3 regions of the Pseudomonas mosselii genome follow, and region 2 is predicted to be linked to each of the others. Evidence: predicted binding sites of a transcription regulator. Region 2 holds the regulator's gene; each other region holds the start of a gene.

Region 1 (2,235 bases), 720 kb from region 2:
CTGGTTCTTCATCTGCGTCACCAGCAACTGCAGGAACGCATCCTTGCCCAGCGCGCTGCCGGCCTGCCCGGTGTTGCTCTTGCTGGCAGGCTTCTGCAGCGAATCCAGATAGCCGCTGCCGACCTTGGTATCGGTATTGGTGGTAGTCATTACGGCTCCCTGCTTACTGACCCAGGGTCAGCACTTTCTGCATCATGTTCTTGGCGGTGTTCATCAGTTCGGCGTTGGTCTGGAACGCGCGACTGGCGGAGATCATGTCGGCCATCTCCTCGACCACGTTGACGTTCGGGTAGTAGACGTAGCCGTCCTTGTTCGCCGCCGGGTGGTTCGGCTCGTAGCGGGCCTCGAGGTTGCTCTGGTCCTCGATGATGCCCTTGACCTGAACGCCCTGCCCCGCCTCGCCCTGATCCTCGAACAGCGACTGGCCCGCGCCGCTCTGGGCCTGCTGGAAGGTGGTGGCGAATACCGGGTGGCGAGCGCGGTAGGTCTGGTCGATGCTCGAGGACACCGTCTCGGCGTTGGCGATGTTCGAAGCGACGGTGTTCAGGCGCGTATTCTGCGCGCTCATGCCGCTACCGGCGATGTTGAAGACACTGGCAAGGGACATGGTCACTCTCCGCGCAGGGCCGATACCAGCCCTTTGAATTTACTGTTGAGCAGGGTGAAGCTGGCCTGGAAGCCAACGGCGTTTTCGGTGTAGTTCGATTGCTCGATCTGCGCGTCCACGGTGTTCTGGTCGATCGACGGCTGCATCGGGGTGCGGTACTGCAACGTGTCGTCCATCATCGCCAGGCCTTCGGCCTCGATGTGACGGCTGTTGGTGCGGTCCAGGGCGATACGTCCGTTCTGCTGTTTGTCGGCCTCGGCGGCGAGCACCGAAGAGAAGTCCATGTCACGCGCCTTGTAGTTGGGCGTGTCGGCGTTGGCGATGTTGTTGGCCAGCACCTCGGCACGCTGGGCGCGAAAGCCCAGCGCCTTTTCGTGGATGCCGAGCGCTTTGTCGAAGCTGATGCTCATATCGGGGAAACCTTCGGAGGTTGACCAGAGTTTCGTTGGCTTAGGCTTTAGCAAGGGCTGTGCCAACCATCAAAACCCTCGTAAATAGGGGGCCAGCCGATCAAATAGGCGATGGCGCTGCCAGAAAAGCGGCAAGGCGCTTCCGCTTTGCGCGCATCAAGCGGCAATTGCCAGGCGGCAAAAGCGGCAAAACAAAAAATTGACGTCAAGGGCTATCCCCCGCCGACCGGCAACCTCAAACTCAAGACCACGCCCTGACAACAGGAACAAAAAAGGCCGCTGTCGCAAGACACCGGCCTTTTTTGCCCGACCTTACTTGGCCTGGTAAATGATCCCTGGACTGCACTGGACCATCTGATAGTGGTCCGGCAACCCGTTGAGCGCCTCGGACGCGCCAAGGAACAGGTAGCCACCAGGCTTGAGCGTGCTGTGAATGCGCATGAGGATGTCCTTCTTGACCTGAGCCGAGAAGTAGATCAGCACGTTGCGACAGAACACGATGTCGAATTTGCCCAGCGGCGCATAGCTGTCGAGCAGGTTGTACGAACGGAACTCAACGCGACTGCGGATCGGCGGCTTGACCGCCCAGCGCCCCGGCCCCTTGGGGTCGAAGTAGCGCTGCAGGCGCTCCTGGGACAGGCCACGGGCAATGGCCAGACTGTCGTACTCGCCAGTCTTGCAGTTGTTGAGCATGGCGCCGGACAGGTCGGTGGCAACAATCTGCGCGCCCATCTTCAACTGGCCGAGGTTGGTGCGCTCGAACTCGTCGATCGACATCGAGATCGAATACGGCTCCTGCCCCGACGAACAGGCCGCCGACCAGATGCGCAGCCGCTGGCCCGGATTGTTCTTGATGAACTCCGGGATCACCTTGCTCTTGAGCACTTCGAACGGGTAGGTGTCGCGAAACCACAGCGTCTCGTTGGTGGTCATGGCATCGACCACCTGCTCGCGCAAACCACTGCGTGGCTGGGTCTGGATGCGCTGCACCAATTCGCCCAGCGACTTGATGCCCTGTTGCTCCATCAGCTTGTTGAGACGGCTGGAGACCAGGTACTGCTTATTCTCGCCCAGCAGGATGCCACAGGCTTTCTCCAGGAAGACCCGGAACTGTTCGAAATCCAAATTACCCGTAGACAATGCTGCCGCCTCTTCTTAAATCGCTAGCGCCGGGGACGAGCCCCGGCCGTTTCAATGACTCGCCTTGATCCGATCGAC
Region 2 (2,235 bases):
AGAGGCAGGTCTTGCACCTGCCACTGAAACGCTGTGGCACATCCTGGGGCTACATCAGTCGCTTGCGCTCGCTCGATGGGGCGATGCCCAACGATTCGCGGTACTTGGCGACGGTGCGACGGGCTACCTGGATGCCTTGTGCCTCCAGTAAACCAGCGATCTTGCTGTCACTCAATGGCTTTTTCTGATTTTCCGCCGCCACCAGTTTCTTGATGATCGCACGAATCGCCGTGGACGAGCATTCGCCGCCTTCGGCGGTGCTCACGTGGCTGGAGAAAAAGTATTTCAGTTCGTAGATGCCGCGCGGGGTGTGCATGTATTTCTGCGTGGTCACCCGGGAAATGGTCGACTCGTGCATGCCCACCGCCTCGGCGATATCGTGCAGCACCAGCGGCTTCATGGCCTCGTCGCCATGGTCGAGGAAGCCGCGCTGGTGCTCGACGATCTGTGTCGCCACCTTCATCAGCGTCTCGTTGCGGCTCTGCAGGCTCTTGATGAACCAGCGCGCTTCCTGCAGCTGGTTGCGCATGAAGGTGTTGTCGGCGCTGGTGTCGGCGCGGCGAACGAAGCCGGCGTACTGCGGGTTGACCCGCAGGCGCGGTACCGCTTCCTGGTTGAGCTCGACCAGCCAGCGCTCGCTGTCCTTGCGCACGATGACGTCGGGCACGACGTACTCGGGCTCGCTGGACTCGATCTGCGAGCCGGGGCGCGGGTTGAGGGTCTGCACCAGTTCGATGACCTGGCGCAGCTCGTCTTCCTTGAGCTTCATGCGGCGCATCAGCTGGCTGTAGTCGCGGCTGCCGAGCAGGTCGATGAAGTCGGTGACCAGGCGCTGGGCCTCACCCATCCAAGGCGTCGAGGCCGGCAGTTGGCGCAGTTGCAGCAGCAGGCATTCGCCCAGGGAGCGGGCGCCGATGCCGGCGGGTTCGAACTGCTGGATGCGGTGCAGCACCGCCTCGACCTCGTCCAGCTCGATGTCGAGTTCCGGGTCGAAGCCTGCGCAGATTTCCTCGAGGGAGTCCTCCAGGTAGCCCTGGCCGTTGATGCTGTCGATCAGGGTGACGGCGATCAGGCGGTCGGTGTCGGACATCGGCGCCAGGTTGAGCTGCCACAGCAGGTGACTCTGCAGGCTCTCGCCGACCGAGGTGCGGGTGGTGAAGTCCCACTCGTCGTCATCATTGCTCGGCAGGCTACTGGCGCTGGTCTGGTAGATGTCCTCCCAGGCGGTGTCGACCGGCAGTTCGTTGGGGATGCGCTCGGCCCATTCGCCGTCTTCGAGGTTTTCAGCGGTGCTGCTGGTACTGGTTTCCTGGAAGCTGTTGTCCTGGACTTCGGCGGCCGGCTTGTTCTCGGCGTTGTCCGCCATCGGGTCGCTGTTGTCGAAGTCCTCGCCGTCTTCCTGACGTTCGAGCATCGGATTGGACTCCAGCGCTTCCTGGATTTCCTGCTGGAGGTCCAGGGTGGAGAGCTGAAGCAGACGGATGGCCTGTTGCAACTGCGGGGTCATCGTCAGTTGCTGGCCCATTTTTAGGACGAGCGATGGTTTCATGGCTGGGGCTTGATACCTTGTTGCCGGCGCGCATGCGCCATCCACTACACGGAGGGCGCCTGGGCGCCGATTTTAAGCAAGTTATATGCCTGAAATTGCAGCGTTTGCCTAGAGCACTGTAACAACTTAAGCCTCGAACAGGCGCCTGCGCCAGTGCTCCGGGCAGGCCAGGGTCAGAGTCGGAACTCGTGCCCCAGGTATACTTCCTTGACCAGCTGGTTGGCCAGGATGGTCTCGGCGTCGCCTTCGGCGATCAGCTGGCCATCGTTGACGATGTAGGCGGTCTCGCAGATGTCCAGGGTCTCGCGAACGTTGTGGTCGGTGATCAGGACGCCGATACCCTTGTTCTTGAGGTGGTGGATGATCTGCTTGATGTCGCCGACAGAGATCGGGTCGACACCGGCAAAGGGTTCGTCCAGCAGGATGAACTTGGGCGCGGTGGCCAGGGCACGGGCGATCTCGACGCGGCGGCGTTCGCCGCCGGAGAGGCTCATGCCGAGGTTGTCGCGGATATGGCTGATGTGGAACTCCTGCAGCAGGCTTTCCAGCTCCTTGCGCCGACCGTCACGGTCGAGGTCCTTGCGTGTCTCGAGGATGGCCATGATGTTGTCGGCCACCGACAGCTTGCGGAAGATCGAGGCTTCCTGCGGCAGGTAGCCGATACCGGCCTGGGCGCGCCCGTGCAT
Region 3 (2,235 bases), 1.6 Mb from region 2:
CGATACGGCGGGCTTTCGGGCTACCGACGTACGGAATACGGATCGAGGCGGAACGGTTGCGAGCCGAGTAGGCCAGCATTACCGGGGCTTCAAAACCTGGGACCAGACGCTTGTAGGAGTTGGTCGAAGGGTTGGTGAAGCCGTTCAGGGCCTTGCCGTGCTTGATGATGCCGCCGATGAAGTACAGGGCGGTATCGGACAGGCCGGCATAGCCTTCGCCGGAGAAGGTGTTCTTGCCGTCTTTCCAGATCGACATGTGCACGTGCATGCCCGAGCCGTTGTCGCCGTACAGAGGCTTGGGCATGAAGGTGGCGGTACGGCCATAAGCGTCGGCAACATTGTGCACGACATACTTCAGGGCCTGCACTTCATCCGCTTTCTTGACCAGGGTGTTGAACTTGACGCCGATCTCGTTCTGGCCGGCGGTCGCCACTTCGTGGTGGTGAACTTCGACGGTCTGGCCCATTTCTTCCAGGGCATTGCACATAGCAGTACGGATTTCGTGGTCGTGGTCGAACGGCGGAACCGGGAAGTAGCCGCCTTTCACGCCCGGACGGTGGCCTTTGTTGCCGCCTTCGACGTCAGCGCCGGTCATCCACGAGCCTTGCTCGGAGAAGATCTTGAACATCGAACCGGAGATGTCCGACTGGAACTTCACTTCGTCGAAGATGAAGAACTCAGGCTCTGGGCCAGCGAACACGGTGTCACCGATGCCGGTGCTCTTCAGGTACTCTTCGGCGCGCTTGGCGATGCCGCGCGGATCGCGATCGTAGCCCTGCATGCTCGACGGATCGACGATATCGCAGGTGATGATCAGGGTCGGCTCTTCGGTGAACGGGTCCAGCACGGCGGTTTCGTCGACCGGCATCAGGATCATGTCGGAGGCTTCGATGCCTTTCCAGCCAGCGATGGAGGAACCGTCGAACATCTTGCCGACTTCGAAGAAGTCTTCGTCCAGGCCATCGCGCGCCGGCATGGTCACGTGATGCTGAATGCCCTTGGTGTCCGTGAAACGCAGATCAATCCACTTGACGTCATGATCTTTGATGAGTTGAACCGACTTCGACATGTTGTCCTCCGGATGGTCTAGGGCGCAGTTGGCCGCTGCCCTGGAAAAAGGGTGTCGCTGGGCGCGGATAGTCGGCCAAGCGTACCTGCCTCACAAGGGAGCAAATTGCATGCCAGTGCCCAAAAATGGCGAGAGTGGGATGAAAGGGGGCGTTGGCGGGCATTTCTTGGAGGGGTGGAGTGTAGCTTTGCACTCATAAGATGCGTTTTTGGGTGTAGGTGCACCATTGTGGTGCTTTCGTGCTGGCGTGGGCCTCATCGCGGGGCAAGCCCGCTCGCACGCAGCAGGCCGACGAGGGGTGGCGCGGCCAACATAAATCGCACCTTCTGTACAAAAGTTGCTCAAACCTTGAGCGATTTCCGCTATAATTCGCGCCCCCTATTTTCGGCAGGCCCTGTGCGCGCTGTTAAACCAATGAAACTTATCGTCAAAGTCTTCCCAGAGATCACCATCAAGAGCCGGCCGGTGCGCAAGCGCTTCATCCGTCAGCTCAGCAAGAACATCCGCAACGTGCTCAAGGATCTCGATCCTGAGCTCGCGGTCGATGGTGTCTGGGACAATCTCGAAGTGGTCACCCGCATCGAGGACGAAAAGATCCAGCGCGAAATGATCGAGCGCCTGCGCTGCACCCCGGGCATCACTCACTTCCTGCAGGTGCAGGAGTACCCACTGGGCGACTTTGACGACATCGTCGAGAAGTGCAAGCAGCACTTCGGTCACTTGCTCGCCGGCAAGTACTTCGCCGTGCGCTGCAAGCGCGGCGGCCACCACGACTTCACCTCGATGGATGTCGACCGCTATGTCGGCAGCCAACTGCGCCAGCAATGCGGCGCTGCCGGCATCGAGCTGAAGAAGCCCGAAGTGCTGGTGCGCATCGAGATCCGCGATCAGCGCCTGTACGTGATCCACAATCAGCACAACGGCATCGGTGGTTATCCGCTGGGCGCCCTGGAGCAGACCCTGGTGCTGATGTCCGGTGGCTTCGACTCCACCGTGGCGGCCTACCAGATGATGCGTCGCGGCCTGATGACGCACTTCTGCTTCTTCAACCTCGGTGGCCGCGCCCACGAACTGGGCGTGATGGAAGTGGCCCACTTCCTGTGGAAGAAGTACGGCAGCAGCCAGCGCGTGCTGTTCATCAGCGTGCCGTTCGAGGAAGTGGTCGG

Evidence for each region. Region 2 encodes sigma-54, which starts transcription at its own class of promoters, with help from an activator protein. Its sites were predicted from a motif close to ANTGGCATNNANNTTGCTNT; they were not measured.
Region 1: a site for sigma-54 is predicted at 1,065-1,084, ahead of flgB (flagellar basal body rod protein FlgB). Genes of this name have one in related genera too.
Region 3: a site for sigma-54 is predicted at 1,167-1,186, ahead of glnA (type I glutamate--ammonia ligase). Genes of this name have one in related genera too.

Annotation. Positions count from the first base shown of each region.
Region 1 covers NZ_CP081966.1:4,458,700-4,460,934, forward strand. Annotated here, with positions in the region: gene flgD (flagellar hook assembly protein FlgD) at 1-150, opposite strand, end outside; gene flgC (flagellar basal body rod protein FlgC) at 164-607, opposite strand; gene flgB (flagellar basal body rod protein FlgB) at 610-1,017, opposite strand; gene K5H97_RS20605 (hypothetical protein) at 1,129-1,275, shown strand; gene cheR (protein-glutamate O-methyltransferase CheR) at 1,330-2,157, opposite strand; gene K5H97_RS20615 (chemotaxis protein CheV) at 2,209-2,235, opposite strand, start outside.
Region 2 covers NZ_CP081966.1:5,183,536-5,185,770, reverse strand. Annotated here, with positions in the region: gene K5H97_RS24115 (RNA polymerase factor sigma-54) at 50-1,549, opposite strand; gene lptB (LPS export ABC transporter ATP-binding protein) at 1,723-2,235, opposite strand, start outside.
Region 3 covers NZ_CP081966.1:486,056-488,290, forward strand. Annotated here, with positions in the region: gene glnA (type I glutamate--ammonia ligase) at 1-1,069, opposite strand, end outside; gene thiI (tRNA uracil 4-sulfurtransferase ThiI) at 1,484-2,235, shown strand, end outside.